Regions from separate parts of the Bacillus sp. 0209A genome, predicted to be linked through region 1. Evidence: riboswitches for the same ligand, from Rfam matches in the RefSeq annotation. Region 1 holds a riboswitch; the other holds the start of a gene.
The links. A riboswitch is a leader RNA that binds a small molecule or an ion and turns the genes downstream of it on or off. The one in region 1 is predicted to bind lysine.

Region 1 (8,166 bases):
TCATCATTCACAATTGGAGGAATTCAATAATGGCTATCGTAAAAGCAACTGATCAATCTTTCCCAGCTGAAACAAGCGAAGGCGTCGTACTGGCTGACTTCTGGGCTCCTTGGTGCGGACCTTGTAAAATGATTGCGCCTGTTCTTGAAGAACTGGATCAAGAAATGGGAGACAAACTGAAAATCGTAAAAATCGATGTGGATGAAAACCAAGAAACAGCCGGAAAATACGGCGTTATGAGCATCCCGACACTTCTTGTGTTAAAAGACGGAGAAGTTGTTGAAACTTCTGTCGGCTTCAAACCGAAAGAAGCACTTCAAGAGCTTGTAAACAAACATCTTTAATTTACGGCTGCTTACATGCCAGAGCGATTCCGATTGAGGGATCGCTTTTTTTATTCGCCAATTGTGAACCATAGAGAAAAACAAACGTTCGTGTTAAACTGGAAACAAAGGACTAAATATAAGGAAGGGTAACATATGAACAAACAACTGAAAGAAAAACTCGCCCTCCTTCCTGATCAGCCCGGATGTTATCTGATGAAGGACCGACAGCAGACTGTGATCTACGTAGGAAAAGCGAAAGTGCTGAAAAACAGAGTGCGCTCCTACTTCACCGGTTCTCACGATGCGAAAACACAAAGGCTTGTGACGGAAATCGAGGATTTTGAATATATCGTGACGTCCTCTAATCTCGAAGCGCTTATTTTAGAAATGAATTTGATCAAAAAGCATGATCCGAAATACAATGTCATGCTGAAAGACGATAAAACCTACCCTTTTATAAAACTCACCCACGAACGCCATCCAAGGCTGGTTGTCACCCGCAATGTCAAAAAAGACAAAGGGCGCTATTTTGGGCCGTACCCGAATGTGCAAGCAGCAAGGGAAACAAAAAAACTGCTCGACCGTCTGTATCCTCTCAGAAAATGCTCCAAACTGCCGGACAGAGTGTGCCTTTACTATCATCTGGGCCAATGTCTCGCTCCTTGCGTAAAGGATATTTCCGAAGAGACGAACAGAGAGCTGGTTGAGAGCATTACCCGATTCTTAAAGGGCGGCTATAATGATGTCAAAAAAGAGCTTGAAGAGAAAATGCATGAGGCTGCGGAGAATCTTGAGTTTGAAAGGGCAAAAGAGCTTCGCGACCAAATGGCCCATATTGACTCAACGATGGAAAAACAAAAAATGACGATGAACGATTTAGTCGACCGTGACGTATTCGCTTACGCATACGATAAGGGCTGGATGTGCGTACAGGTCTTTTTCATCCGGCAAGGAAAGCTCATTGAACGCGATGTCAGCATGTTCCCGCTCTATCAGGAAGCTGATGAAGAGTTCCTTACGTTCATCGGGCAGTTCTATTCAAAAAACAACCATTTCCTTCCAAAGGAAATTTTAGTTCCGGACAGCGTAGATCAATCCATAATTGAGCAGCTGCTGGAAACAAACGTCCACCAGCCGAAAAAAGGCCCGAAAAAAGAACTGCTCATGCTGGCCCATAAAAATGCGAAAATCGCGCTGAAAGAAAAATTCTCCTTAATCGAACGGGATGAGGAGCGCTCATTCGGGGCTGTGCAGAAGCTCGGTGAAGCCTTGAATATTTATACGCCTCACAGAATCGAAGCGTTTGATAACTCAAACATACAGGGGACAAACCCGGTTTCCGCGATGATCGTGTTTATCGACGGCAAACCGAACAAAAGGGAATACCGCAAATATAAAATCAAAACCGTTACAGGCCCGGATGATTACGGCTCAATGAGAGAGGTCGTCAGAAGGCGCTATTCAAGAGTGCTTCGTGAAAACCTGCCGCTGCCTGATCTGATCATCATTGACGGAGGAAAAGGGCAGATCAACGCTGCAAGGGATGTCATTGAAAATGAACTCGGTCTGGATATTCCCATTGCCGGTTTAGCGAAAGACGAAAAACACAGAACCTCAAATTTACTCATCGGGGATCCGCTGGAGGCGGTGTATCTGGAACGAAACAGCCAGGAATTTTATCTTCTGCAGCGCATCCAGGACGAGGTGCACCGGTTCGCGATCAGCTTTCACAGGCAAATCCGCGGTAAAAGCGCGTTTCAATCCGTATTGGACGACATTCCGGGTATCGGAGAGAAAAGAAAGAAAATGCTGTTAAAGCATTTCGGTTCTGTTAAAAAAATGAAGGAAGCAAGCCTTGAGGACCTCAAAAAAGCGGGTGTTCCCGCAGCGGCGGCTCAGCTCCTTTACGACAAATTGCAAAAATAATGTTGTCCTTTTAAAAAAGATCTGATAAAATGTGAACTAATTTCATAGTTAGATCGTGTTATATGGTGAAGATAGAGGTGCGAACTTCAAGAGTAAGCCTTTGGAGAAAGATGGATTCCGTGAAAAAGGCTGAAAGGGGAGGTCGCCGAAGCAAATAAAATCCCATCGGTGTTATTTGCTGGCCGTGCATTGAATAAATGTAAGGCTGTCAAGAAATCATTTTCTTGGAGGGCTATCTCGTTGTTCATAATCATTCATGATGATTAATTGATAAGCAATGAGAGCAAATTCCTCTCATTGCTTTTTTTATTGTGGACAAAGCGCTCTTTCTCCTCACCCGCACGAACCAAAATGTAAAGGGTGGTCATTCATGGGTCTAATCGTACAAAAATTCGGAGGTACTTCCGTCGGCTCAGTCGAAAAAATTAATAATGCGGCAAACCGCGTCATCGCGGAAAAACAGAAAGGCCATCAAGTCGTCGTAGTCGTTTCAGCTATGGGGAAATCGACTGACGCATTGGTCAGCCTTGCAAAAGACATCACCGATCAGCCGAGCAAACGCGAAATGGATATGCTGCTGGCGACAGGCGAACAGGTCACGATTTCCCTGCTTTCAATGGCGCTGCAGGAAAAAGGCTATGACGCGGTGTCCTATACTGGCTGGCAGGCGGGAATCCGCACGGAATCCGTACACGGAAACGCCAGAATTACAGATATCGACACTACAGTTTTAGCAAGCCAGCTTGAGCAAGGAAAGGTTGTGATTGTCGCGGGATTCCAAGGCATGACGGAGGATTGTGAAATCACGACATTGGGCCGGGGCGGTTCAGACACAACAGCGGTCGCTTTGGCTGCCGCATTAAAAGCGGATAAATGTGACATATACACCGACGTGCCCGGCGTGTTTACAACCGATCCGCGGTATGTGAAATCAGCGAGAAAGCTTGCCGGAATCTCATACGATGAAATGCTTGAGCTTGCCAATTTAGGCGCCGGCGTTCTTCATCCGAGAGCTGTTGAATTCGCGAAAAATTACCAATTGCCGTTAGAAGTGCGTTCAAGTACAGAAACAGAAGCGGGGACATTAATTGAGGAGGAATCATCCATGGAGCAGAATTTAATTGTCAGAGGCATTGCGTTCGAAGATCAAATCACAAGGGTAACAATCTACGGGCTGACAAGCGGCCTAACCACTTTGTCTACCATTTTTACAACGCTTGCCAAAAGAAATATTAACGTGGATATCATTATCCAAACGCAGGCGGGAGACCATGATGCCGGGATTTCCTTCTCTGTTAAATCTGAAGACGCGGACCAGACTGTTGAGGTGCTTGAAGAGTACAAAGGCGCGCTGGAATTTGAGAAAATCGAGACAGAAAGCAAGCTGGCTAAAGTATCCATTGTCGGATCAGGTATGGTATCAAATCCTGGTGTAGCGGCTGAAATGTTTGCTGTACTGGCGGAAAAAAACATTTTAATCAAGATGGTTAGCACATCTGAAATCAAAGTGTCAACAGTCGTAAGCGAAAATGACATGGTGAAAGCGGTCGAAGCGCTGCACGATGCATTTGAGCTTTCAAAACACCCTTCAGCTGTGTAATCAAAAAAGGCGGGACTATGCAGTCACCGCCTTTTTGATTACACAGGGTCTTTCATATCCCATTTCACAGTCAGAACCACTTTATCGGCTCTCTTTTTCACTTGTTCATATGATTCGGCAATCTGGTCATTCATCAATTGAATTTGTTCAGCGATAAAACCAGCTTCAAGCTGAAAGCATGGTTCTTTCTGATGTTTAAGGCGGTTGGAAATGATCGGCCCTTCAAGTTCAAATTCAAGCTCCTGTTTTTTAGCGCTTGTGTTAGTGAGGGTTCCCCAGCCCGCTTCTTCAAAGAAGGCCGGAAATTCCTCCCATGATTCAAGAGGAAACTTACGGGCGAGATGTTTCCCTGCCCAATACATCATGGAAGAGTAATCTTGGCCAAGCATATCTGGGAGAACGATCTCTCGTATTAGTTCGTAGGCATAGGCGTTCATTTCAATTTCTTTTAGATTGTCAATAGATCCTTCAAATTTAGACTTCATAGCTGTCTCCCCTCTCTCCTTCGTATATTATAGCCCAAAGAGGGGGGAGGATTACAGAATGATCCTGTAATTCTTATGAAAAATTAAGGGAGAAATATATATTGATAAAATAAAATTTTTAAATCAACTAATTAATTCGGAAAATTGTAATTTATGTACGCGTTTTCTTGACGCCCTTTTGAGGGAGGAGTAAAATGAAATTGTCAATAAATCTTAATAAAGTGCTTACAATTGAAAGAAGTGGGGGAAGAGATTTAGCACATTTCGCACTTATCAAACAGGGGGTAAAGTAATGTCTGGGAACAGAGAGTTTTATTTTCGAAGATTGCATTCCTTGCTTGGCGTCATACCGGTCGGCATCTTTCTCATTCAGCATTTAGTCGTCAACCAGTTTGCCGCAAGGGGCGCTGAAGCATTCAATAGTGCTGCTCATTTTATGGATAGTCTGCCTTTCAGGTATGCATTGGAAATTTTTATTATCTTCTTACCATTAATTTATCATGCAGTTTATGGTGTGTACATAGCGTTTACTGCAAAAAATAACGCAGGTCAATACAGCTATATGAGAAATTGGCTCTTCGTCCTGCAGCGTGTAACCGGTATCATCACCCTCATTTTCGTCAGTTGGCATGTGTGGGAAACCCGTATTGCAGCACAAATGGGCGCTGAGGTCAATTTCGACATGATGGCGAATATTTTGAGCTCTCCGGCTATGCTTGGCTTCTACATTGTCGGTGTTTTATCAACAATTTTCCACTTCTCGAACGGTTTATGGTCTTTCGCTGTTACATGGGGCATTACGGTAACGCCTCGTTCTCAAAGAATTTCGACATACGTTACGCTGATTATTTTTGTTGCACTGTCATACGTAGGCTTAAAAGCGATTTTCGCATTTGTATAAGAGTACTAGATTACTAGAGGGAGAGGGGCTATCATGAGTCAATCAAGCATTATCGTAGTCGGCGGGGGTCTTGCCGGCCTCATGGCGACAATTAAAGCAGCGGAATCAGGAATGGCGGTTAAGCTTTTTTCCATCGTTCCTGTCAAACGTTCTCATTCGGTTTGCGCGCAAGGCGGCATAAACGGAGCGGTCAACACAAAAGGGGAAGGCGACTCTCCGTGGGAGCATTTTGATGACACTGTATACGGGGGAGACTTTCTTGCGAACCAGCCGCCGGTCAAAGCGATGTGTGACGCAGCGCCTTCTATCATCCACTTATTAGACCGGATGGGCGTCATGTTTAACCGGACGCCTGAGGGCCTGCTGGATTTCCGCCGATTCGGGGGTACACAGCACCACAGAACAGCTTATGCGGGTGCGACAACGGGACAGCAGCTGCTTTACGCACTGGACGAGCAAGTGCGCAGATACGAAGTTGCGGGTCTGGTTACAAAATACGAAGGCTGGGAATTCCTTGGCGCTGTATTGGATGATGACAGAACCTGCCGCGGAATTGTTGCGCAAAACCTGACAAACATGCAAATTGAATCCTTCCGTTCAGACGCTGTCATCATGGCGACGGGCGGACCGGGGATCATTTTTGGAAAATCGACCAACTCCATGATTAATACAGGATCTGCTGCGTCGATCGTTTATCAGCAGGGAGCGTATTATGCAAACGGAGAATTCATTCAAATTCACCCGACAGCCATACCGGGCGATGACAAACTAAGACTGATGAGTGAATCGGCGCGCGGTGAAGGCGGACGCGTGTGGACATATAAAGACGGGAAACCGTGGTATTTCCTGGAAGAAAAATACCCAGCTTACGGAAACTTGGTGCCGCGTGATATAGCGACACGCGAAATATTTGATGTGTGTGTCAACCAGAAGCTCGGCATTAATGGTGAAAACATGGTGTATCTTGATCTGTCCCATAAAGATCCCAAAGAGCTTGACATTAAGCTCGGCGGCATCATTGAAATTTATGAGAAGTTCATGGGAGATGACCCGCGGAAGCTTCCAATGAAAATCTTCCCGGCGGTTCATTACTCAATGGGCGGTTTATGGGTGGATTACAATCAAATGACAAACATCCCGGGACTGTTTGCGGCTGGGGAATGTGATTACTCTATGCACGGCGGCAACCGTTTGGGAGCGAACTCCCTGCTCTCCGCGATATACGGGGGAATGGTGGCCGGACCGAATGCCGTGAAATATGTAAATGGCTTAGAATCTTCAGCAGAAGACATGTCTTCCTCTTTATTCGACGCTCACGTCAAAAAAGAAGAAGAAAAATGGGCTGACATTATGAGCATGGACGGAACCGAAAATGCCTATGTCCTTCACAAAGAGCTCGGTGAGTGGATGACGGCAAACGTAACGGTTGTCCGCCATAACGATAAGCTTTTGAAAACGGATGACAAAATTCAGGAATTAATGGAGCGATTTAAAAAGATTAACATCAATGATACGACAAAATGGAGCAATCAGGGGGCGATGTTCACACGCCAGTTCTCGAACATGCTTCAGCTTGCGAGGGTGGTTACCCTTGGCGCTTACAACCGCAATGAAAGCAGGGGCGCCCATTATAAACCGGATTATCCTGAACGTAATGATGATGAATGGCTCAAAACAACAATGGCTAAACATGTAAGCCCGTATGAAGCGCCAGAATTTGAGTATCAGGATGTCGATGTATCACTGATAACGCCTCGGAAACGGGATTACTCGAAGAAGAAGGTGGCGAAATAATCATGAGTGAACAAAAAACCATACGATTTATTATCACACGGCAAGATACAACCGACAGCACGCCTTACGATGAAGAATTTGAGGTTCCATACCGCCCGAACCTAAACGTCATTTCCGCTTTGATGGAAATACGCAGGAATCCGGTTAACGTTAAAGGTGAAAAGACAACCCCTGTTACATGGGACATGAACTGTCTTGAAGAAGTGTGCGGCGCATGTTCAATGGTCATAAACGGAAAGCCACGCCAGTCTTGTACGGCGCTTATCGACCAGCTTGAACAGCCGATCCGCTTAAAACCAATGAAAACGTTCCCGGTCGTGCGTGATTTGCAGGTTGACCGGAGCAGAATGTTTGATTCATTGAAAAAAGTAAAAGCGTGGATACCGATTGACGGTACGCACGATTTGGGACCGGGGCCGAGAATGCCGGAAAAACGCCGTCAATGGGCATATGAATTATCAAAATGCATGACGTGCGGCGTCTGCCTCGAAGCCTGCCCGAATGTGAACAGCAAATCGAAGTTCATGGGGCCGGCACCGATGTCTCAAGTCCGCCTGTTTAACGCACATCCGACAGGCGCCATGAATAAATCTGAGCGGTTAGACGCACTGATGGATGAAGGCGGCCTTGGAGATTGCGGCAACTCGCAAAACTGCGTTCAATCTTGCCCGAAAGGCATCCCGCTCACCACTTCGATTGCAGCCTTAAATAGAGATACAAACTTACAAGCGTTCCGCAATTTCTTCGGAAGCGACAGAGTATAAGAAGAAAAAACCTCTTCCGCATGGGAGAGGTTTTTTTAATAAGGAGATGAGTAAAGATGAAGCTTCCCGCTTATATTGATATGCCGTTTCAACAATGGAAGACGTCCTTTTCTTTTTTTAATGAAGTATCCGTGCGATTTTCCGAGACGGACATGTTTGGACATATGAATAATGTAACGCCTTTTATATACTTTGAGGAGGCGCGGATTTCTTATTTTAAAAAGCTGAATATGATGAATCAAAACAAACAGACTATGACGGTCGTGGCAAGCCAGCAATGCGATTATCTGCGCCAAGTCATGCCTTATGAAGAGCTGCGTATCTATGTGAAAACAAGCGCCGTCGGCAGCTCATCCCTTACCTTGCATTA
Region 2 (8,166 bases), on a different contig from region 1:
CTGACCCTTGAAAAAAGTATATAAAAAGCACAACAGCAAGCGAGCCGCCGGCGTTAATTCCAAGAATGCCGGGCTCAGCCAGATCATTTTGAGAAACGCTTTGCAAAATGGCGCCGGCAACAGCGATTCCTGCCCCAACGAGCAAAGAAAGGATGATCCGGGGCAGCCTGAACTCAAATAAGACAAGTTCATCACGCGCCGTTCCTTGACCGAAAAAGACTTGAAGCGTTTTAAGCGGTGCAATTTTGATGACGCCCAAATTTAAACTGATAAAAAAGACCAGCACGATGAGCAGAAAGGTCACAACCATCACAGCGAGCGGTTTTTTCGTTTTTGTTTTCATTACAGCCCTCTCCTTTCCCGACGTGCCAAATAAAAGAAAAAGGGAACACCGATAAGAGAGGTCAGCGCGCCGACAGGCGTTTCAAAGGGCGCGTTGACGAGTCTTGCCGCAATGTCAGCAAAAACTAGCAAAACGGCGCCAAGCACCGCCGAGCAAGGAATAATCCACCGATAATCCACACCCACCAAAAACCGGGTAATATGCGGAATGATCAGCCCGATAAATGCGATGGTGCCGGCAATGGAAACCGCAGCTCCCGTCAAAATCACAACGACAAGCATGCCAACCAGTTTCACCGCTGATGTATATTGTCCAAGCCCTTTCGCCAGCTCGTCTCCGAGACTTAACACTGTCACAGACCGGGCGATGATAAACGCAAGCGTTAAACCGACCGCCCCTGCGAGAAGCAAGAGATGAACACCTGACCATTTCACACCCGCTACCCCGCCTGCATACCAAAAACTGATATCCTGAGCGACATCAAAGCGGATTGCAACGGCGGTTGAAATGCCTGTAAAGAAATAAGAAACTGCCGATCCAGCCAGAGCAAACTTTACTGGCGTAAGTCCGCCCCTTGAAAACATGCCAATCCCCATTACTGTTGATGCCCCCAGCCCCGCTCCTGCAAAGGACCATAGCACAAGCCCCATCGTCGAAAGCCCGGGAAAAAAGGCAAATGCAATTGAAATGGCAAACGCAGAGCCTGATGTAACTCCCATAATCGAAGGCTCTGCCAAAGGGTTTCTCGTCATCCCCTGCATGATCGCTCCCGAGACTGCTAACAAAGCGCCGACAAGCGCGGCGGCAGCCGTTCTCGGCAGTCGAAGATCGTGTATGATTTGGTGGGATGTCTCTGTCGGCTGAAAATGAAAGATGGCGTCCCACACCGTGCGCAAATGAATATCCGCAGCACCGAGAGATATAGATAAAAGCGCGCCAAGGCATAGTAAACACATCCCTGCAATAAGGACAATGACCGCGCCAAATGACCTTGACGTCCATTGGTTTTCTTCTGATATCGTCTGTATATTTTTACTTTGACTCAACAGCCGTACTTCCTTTCCAATAATGATAATGATTATCAATTACTGATCAAGTATATCATTTTTTTGCGCTGTTGTAATAGAGCGTTTTGAACAAAAATGAGCATATAATTGCAAAATTACCGTGTAAACTGGCTCTTGCGATGGTATAATCACATTGATAATGATTCTCTTTATCACCCATTTTTCGGAAAGAAGGTATGAGATATGACCCTTATATATAAGAAACTCGGAGCCGCGTTTTTTGCCGTGTTATTGATTGCAGCATTGGCAGCCTGCGGGAATAACACAGAAAGCAAAGGCTCTTCCTCTGATTCCAAAGACGAAGAAACCGTTACATACAAGGCTGAAAACGGAAATGTGAAAATCCCTAAGCATCCTAAACGGGTGGTTGTCATGGCTGACGGCTACTACGGCTACTTCAAAACACTCGGCATCAACGTCGTCGGTGCGCCTGAGAATGTATTTAAAAACCCTTATTACAAAGGAAAAACCGACGGCGTTACAAGCATCGGAGACGGTACTTCCGTTGAAAAAGTCATTGATTTGAATCCTGACTTGATTATCGTCTGGACAACGCAAGGCGCTGATATTAAAAAGCTTCAAAAAATCGCGCCGACTGTCGCGGTAACATACGATAAGCTTGACAATATCGAGCAGCTGAAAGAATTCGCAAAAATGACAGGAACTGAAGATAAAGCAGAAAAATGGCTGACTGAGTGGGATAAAAAAGTTGCGGCGGCTAAAACAAAAATCAAAAAAGCTGTCGGTGACAAAACAGTCTCCATTATGCAAACGAATGGAAAAGACATCTACGTATTCGGTAAAGATTTCGGAAGAGGCGGAAGCATCATTTACAAAGATCTTGGCTTGCAGGCTACAAAGCTGACAAAGGAAAAAGCCATTGATCAGGGTCCCGGATATACAAGTATTTCATTAGAGAAGCTCCCTGACTTCGCGGGAGATTATATTTTCGCGGGTCCATGGCAAGCAGGCGGCGACGATGGCGGCGTATTTGACAGCTCCATTTGGAAGAACCTAGACGCCGTTAAACACGACCGTGTCTACAAGATTGACCCTATTGGCTTCTATTTCTCTGATCCGATTTCATTAGAAGGCCAGCTGAAGTTTATTACGGAAAGCTTAACAAAATAAACAAAAGAGCCGCCTGCCCGCGGCTCTTTTGCACATCTATAAGGAGCGGCTCATTTTGAACCACATCGGATATTTTCTTGCGCAATTCATATTTAGCTGCATCATCATCGCGATCAGTTTTTTTAACGGGCTCTATATCGGAAAACCTTTTTCTAGTGTGCTTCTTGTATTTATCTTAGTGCTCGTTCTGTTTGGTTTGCTGGAAAGGCTGAAAAAACGCTTTTTGCATATTCGATTATCCGTGAAGGTTTTTCTTTCTATTTCTGCTTTCCTTTCAGCTGTTTTAACGATCGGATTGCTAACACGGCAAATTGTGATTTTATAAAAAAGACACCTGATGGAAACTAATCAGGTGTCTTTTGTTTATGCTTTCCGGAACTTTTTAACAACAAATGGATAAACGATCAAGCCGACAAAGAATAAACCGATGCCGAGAGTAAATGTCGTTAAATCCGCTGTGCCTGTTATGATGACAAACAATGAGTATGCGCACGCTAATATCGCGATTAATCCGTCTTTTACACGGGAACCTCTCAGCTGGTCATACGTTTCACCTTTGATGACAAGCTTCAAGCTGTAAATCGCAGATACCAAATACGGAATTAAATACGCAAGTGTTGCCGCTGTCGTTAAAAACGTAAATGCGTCACTTATTGTCCGGGAAATAACCGAGAAGATGAAGACCTGTGACATGACGTTTGTAATCATTAATGCGATAATCGGACTTCCCTTTTTATTCGTTTTTGCAAAGAATGCCGGAAAATCTCCCGCTTTAGCGGCTTGATATGGAACCTCAGAGCCAAGCAAAATCCAGCCGAGCATCGTTCCGAATAAACAAAGGATAGCCAATAGCGCCATAATCACGCTTCCCGCGTTTCCGACAATCGCATACAGCACATCAACGAACGGCTTTTCAGAGCCGACAAGCTTATCATGCGGCAGAACACCCATCGTAATTAAAGTCACGATAATATAAATGCTCAAAGCAATCAGCAATCCGGTAATTGTCGCGCGTTTCACATCACGCTGAGAGCGCGCACGGCCGGATAGGATAACTGCTGATTCAATTCCGACAAACGCCCACAGTGTAGAAATCGCTGCGTTATGCACCTGGCCGCCAATTCCAATGCTTGTGCCGTTTTCTCCTTGAACCGGAAAATAAAAATGATCGAATAATGCCGTTTGAAACACAAACAATCCGGCAACGATAAAGAAAACAAAACCTAGTACTTTAGAAAGCGTCGTGACAAAGTTCAATTTACTTGCACCGTTAATGCTAGTAACGAGAATCGTGTGCGTGCCCCATAACAAGATCGTACATACTGCAAACGTCAGCAATTGGCCGAGTGTCACCTCTTGCCCGCCGAGCGAAAACATTTCACGTTTATCAACCAAGATCGGGAAAAACGAAGTCAAGTAACCGGCGAGGCTTGTGATAATCGCCACGTTACTGATCCAGCTCGCCACCCAGTAGCCCCACACCATTGTGAAACCGGCAGCGTTCCCTTTCTTCGGATCAGAGAACAGCGCCCTTGCATAACTTTGCGGTCCCGCCTTCAGTTCAGGCTTGCGGATGGACAAATGCCCGAAGACAAGTGCAATCATCAGCACGCCGGCACCTGTCAAAAGCCAAGCGGACGTGGCGCCAAGCGGACTCGCGATTGAAGCAAGCGAGCTTGGCAAGGAGAAAATTCCCGATCCTACCATATTTCCAACGACAAACGCCGTTAATAACCAAAAACCCCATTTTTTCGTCTGTTCCATTCCAGTACCTCCATGATTCTTTGTACGGACCAGACCCCGAGATCATGTAAACGCAAAAAAGCCTGAACAAAAGTCCATGCTTAAAGAAACACACACCCTTGATCTCCGGATAGCCCTCCGCGAAAAAGCACGCGGCAGTCCTGCACTTATTCAGATACAGTCCCAGCATAGAGAAGGATCGGCTTTCTCCACACTTCGGCGCTGATGCCTTTTACACATGTTAAACAGCCCCTGTCAGCCTGGCATGTGCTACTCATCATCCGCGCAACCTCTACCTCACTGAGAAAGAGTGAGGATTTAATAATTCAGTTACTCCCAGAAGGTTATCAAAGAAAGGATGATCTGTCAAAGGGAACAGATGGAAATACGGATAGAGCCAAGCCCTATCCGCATGGGTTATCGATTGTTTTTCTTTTTTTGCACAGCTTCTTGAAGCGGATCATCTTTTAGAGCTGAACCGGCATCTTCAAGAGCTCCCTGGATTACGTTTTTTTCTTTTTCAGAACGTTTTCCTTTATCTTTATTAAAGAAATCCATTCGTATCACCTCTTTTAGAAAATAGGTACACGATTAAGATGCCTTTTTCCTTGAAAAATTATGCGAAAAATTTTTTATCGTCCAAAGTCCTGTTGATCAAACATACATTCTCTTGATATATTTGTAATTCAGACATTTTTGCAAAAGATAAAAGGAGAAGCGAGAAATGACAGGAAAAACACACATCATGGGAGGCATCGCTTCTTGTACGGCAGCGGCTTATTATTATGGATTTGATCCTGTGCTTATGACAGCGTCCGGCGCGGTTGGGGCATTGATTCCCGATATCTGCCACACGCAAAGCAAAATCGGGAGAAGATTTCCTATCCTATCGAAAGTCGTCAGCTCCGTTTTTGGCCATCGGACGTTTACGCACAGCCTGCTGTTTCTGCTCATCATGTTTTTTATCACTGCCACATATATTCCAGATAAAAACATATCAACCGGACTGATGATCGGAATGGCGAGTCACTTGATTCTTGACGCTTGGACGGTGAATGGAATTAAATTATTATTCCCTTCAACGATTCGCGTAAGGCTCCCATTTTATATGAAGACAGGCAGTTTTTCTGAGCAGCTTGTGTTAGCCGGCCTGACAATTGCATCATGTTACTACTTTTATATGCTGTTTCATGGACGCATGTTTTAAACGTGAGTGCTGACACTTGTCTGAACGGGCTATTTTTAGTAGGTTTTACATAAGAAGCATTTCATGCAGATGATCAAGAAAACGTGAGGAGTCATATTAATGAAAGGAACCCTTTTTCACAATCAGCGGTTTTTATGTATTTCGATCGTATTCATGTGGATCAAAACGTATGTAATCTATAAAATCGGGTTTGATTTGCAGATTGATTCTCTGTCGGAGGAGCTGATACTGCTGATCAATCCGCTCAGCTTTATCCTTCCTTTATTCGGGATTGGCCTGTTTCTAAAAGATAACAAGCAGCGGGTTTTTTTGCTGATTGCCAATTTGGTTCTGACTGTCATCTTGATCTCCAATACGATTTTTTACGGCTTTTATATCGATTTTATTACCATTCCGGTTTTGTTTCAGGCCAGTAACATGAGCGATATGGGCAGCAGTGTAAAAGAACTGTTCAACCCTCTGTTTATCGCCCTGTTTGCGGATTTGGTTTGTCTGCTGCTGATTGCCCGTAAAGAGAAGAACCCGCAGACAAAAGCCGCCCCCCGCACGATTAAACGGTACTATGCAGCTTCCTGCGGCATGATTCTATGTACTCTGGCACTTGCAGAAGTACAGCAGCCGAAGCTTTTGGCACATTCCTTTGACCGGGAAATGCTCGTCAAAAGCATCGGTCTGTTTCAGTTCCATATATACGATACGATTTCTCAGACTGTGAATATAAGCGCGAAGGCATTTGCCGATGAAGACAGCATGACTGCGATTAAAAACTATACAGAGGCTGATTACAGCAAGCCTGATCAAAGCAAGTTCGGGCTGGCAAAGGGGCGCAACGTCATCTTTGTAACGCTTGAATCGACCCAAAGCTTTGTTCTGAATGAAAAGGTAAATGGAAAAGAAATCACCCCGTTTATGAATGATTTCATCCAAAAAAGCTATTCTTTCGATCATTTCTATCAGCAAACAGAACAAGGCAAAACATCTGACTCAGAATTCATCGTCGCCAACTCACTGTATCCCTCCCTTAGCGGGGCCGTCTTTTTTACGAAAAGCGATCATCAATTTCATACGATGTACAAATCGCTGAAACAATATGATTATTATTCAGCCGTCTTTCACGCCAACCATAAAACATTTTGGAACCGAGATGTGATGTACGATACATTTGGGATTGACCGCTTTTTTGATGTTGATGATTTCCACGTCACTCCCGGGACATCGACAAGCTGGGGCCTAAAGGATAAGGAATTTTTAGAGCAGTCCGCCGGCAAGCTCAATAGCCTGCCGCAGCCGTTTTACAGCAGTTTCATCACGTTAACGAACCATTTTCCGTTTGAAATTGATGAAAAGGATCAGCTGATTGATGAATACGATTCAAGCAGCGACCTGTTAAACCGCTATGTGACTACGGTGCGCTATGAAGATGAGGCATTGAAGCGTTTTATCAAAAAGCTGAAGGACGAAGGCTTATACGAAAATTCGATGATTGTATTCATGGGAGATCATTATGGCATTTCTGAAGCCCATAACGAGGCGATGGCCGAGTTTTTAGGAAAAGATGAAATCACGCCGTATGACAACGTTCAGCTCCAGCGAGTGCCGTTTATCATACATATTCCGGGAATCACAGATCAAAAGCCGGAAATCATCCCTGATGCCGGAGGGCAGGTCGACGTCAAGCCGACACTGATGCATCTGCTCGGCATTGAGACAAAAGGCGATATCCAATTTGGCAATGATTTGCTGTCAAACGACCGCACTCCATTCACCGTGCTGCGAAACGGCAGTTTTATTACGAACGACTATGTATACACGAAAAACACGTGCTACAGCCAAAAAACAGGGGACGTGCTGGAAGATCAGGATGCGTGCCTCCCATATAAAGAAAAAGCAACCGAAGAGCTGTCTCTCTCTGATAAAATTTTAAACGGAGACCTGCTCAGGTTTACTCAATAAAAAAATCCCTCTTTGAGGGATTTTTTACGTTTCCAACATCACTTTGCCGGTGAGTTTTGTTTGATAGCCGTTCAAATGAGACAGATTCGCCTTGTATTCCTCAGCATTCAAGATGTCTTTCACGGCTTTCAGCAGCTGCTCATGTTTTTTCAAAACGACGATATCATATTGTTCGTCGATGAGCGGGATAAAATCAACACTGCCCATATGTGCCGCGTGCTGCGCCCCGATTCCCGCGTCAGCCTGTCCGCTTGAGACTTGTGAAGCGACAGCGTAATGATCGGTCACGATATCGCCGTATCCTTTTACATCAGCCGGTTTCACACCGAGCAAGCCAAGCTGTTCATCAAGCAGCACTCTTGCGCCAGAACCCTTTTCTCTGTTGATGATCCGGATATCTGCCCTTCTTAAGTCATCCCAGCCTTGAATGTTTTTCGGATTCCCTTTTTGAACATACAGTCCGGCTTTGCGGAGAACGACATTGATCAGACAAAACGGTTCACCTGACAAAATCCGTTTTACATAAGGCGCATTATACTGGCTGGTTTCCGCATCATACAAATGCAGGCTGACAATGTCACACTTGCCTTGATACATATCAATCAGGCTGTTTAAGCTTCCTTTGTATTTACGGAGCGGCGTCTCCTGAATCACATTCTCCAAATGCTTGCTGAGCAGATCCATCGAAATGTCCTGTCCGCTGATCATGACATTCTTTCTGC

Region 2: it holds a riboswitch for lysine, as region 1 does, so the genes downstream of both, V6D44_RS09300 (amino acid permease) here and V6D44_RS14935 (aspartate kinase) in region 1, are expected to answer to the same signal.

What each region holds. Positions count from the first base shown of each region.
Region 1 covers NZ_JBAIZV010000003.1:779,220-787,385, reverse strand. The annotation lists gene trxA (thioredoxin) at 30-344, shown strand; gene uvrC (excinuclease ABC subunit UvrC) at 480-2,252, shown strand; lysine riboswitch at 2,317-2,495, shown strand; gene V6D44_RS14935 (aspartate kinase) at 2,623-3,852, shown strand; gene V6D44_RS14930 (YslB family protein) at 3,891-4,337, opposite strand; gene sdhC (succinate dehydrogenase cytochrome B558) at 4,630-5,238, shown strand; gene sdhA (succinate dehydrogenase flavoprotein subunit) at 5,272-7,032, shown strand; gene sdhB (succinate dehydrogenase iron-sulfur subunit) at 7,035-7,796, shown strand; gene V6D44_RS14910 (acyl-CoA thioesterase) at 7,853-8,166, shown strand, end outside.
Region 2 covers NZ_JBAIZV010000002.1:814,590-822,755, reverse strand. The annotation lists gene V6D44_RS09320 (FecCD family ABC transporter permease) at 1-343, opposite strand, end outside; gene V6D44_RS09315 (FecCD family ABC transporter permease) at 343-1,389, opposite strand; gene V6D44_RS09310 (iron-hydroxamate ABC transporter substrate-binding protein) at 1,594-2,541, shown strand; gene V6D44_RS09305 (hypothetical protein) at 2,597-2,866, shown strand; gene V6D44_RS09300 (amino acid permease) at 2,905-4,305, opposite strand; lysine riboswitch at 4,408-4,587, opposite strand; gene sspJ (small acid-soluble spore protein SspJ) at 4,702-4,842, opposite strand; gene V6D44_RS09290 (metal-dependent hydrolase) at 5,009-5,491, shown strand; gene V6D44_RS09285 (LTA synthase family protein) at 5,591-7,444, shown strand; gene V6D44_RS09280 (substrate-binding domain-containing protein) at 7,469-8,166, opposite strand, start outside.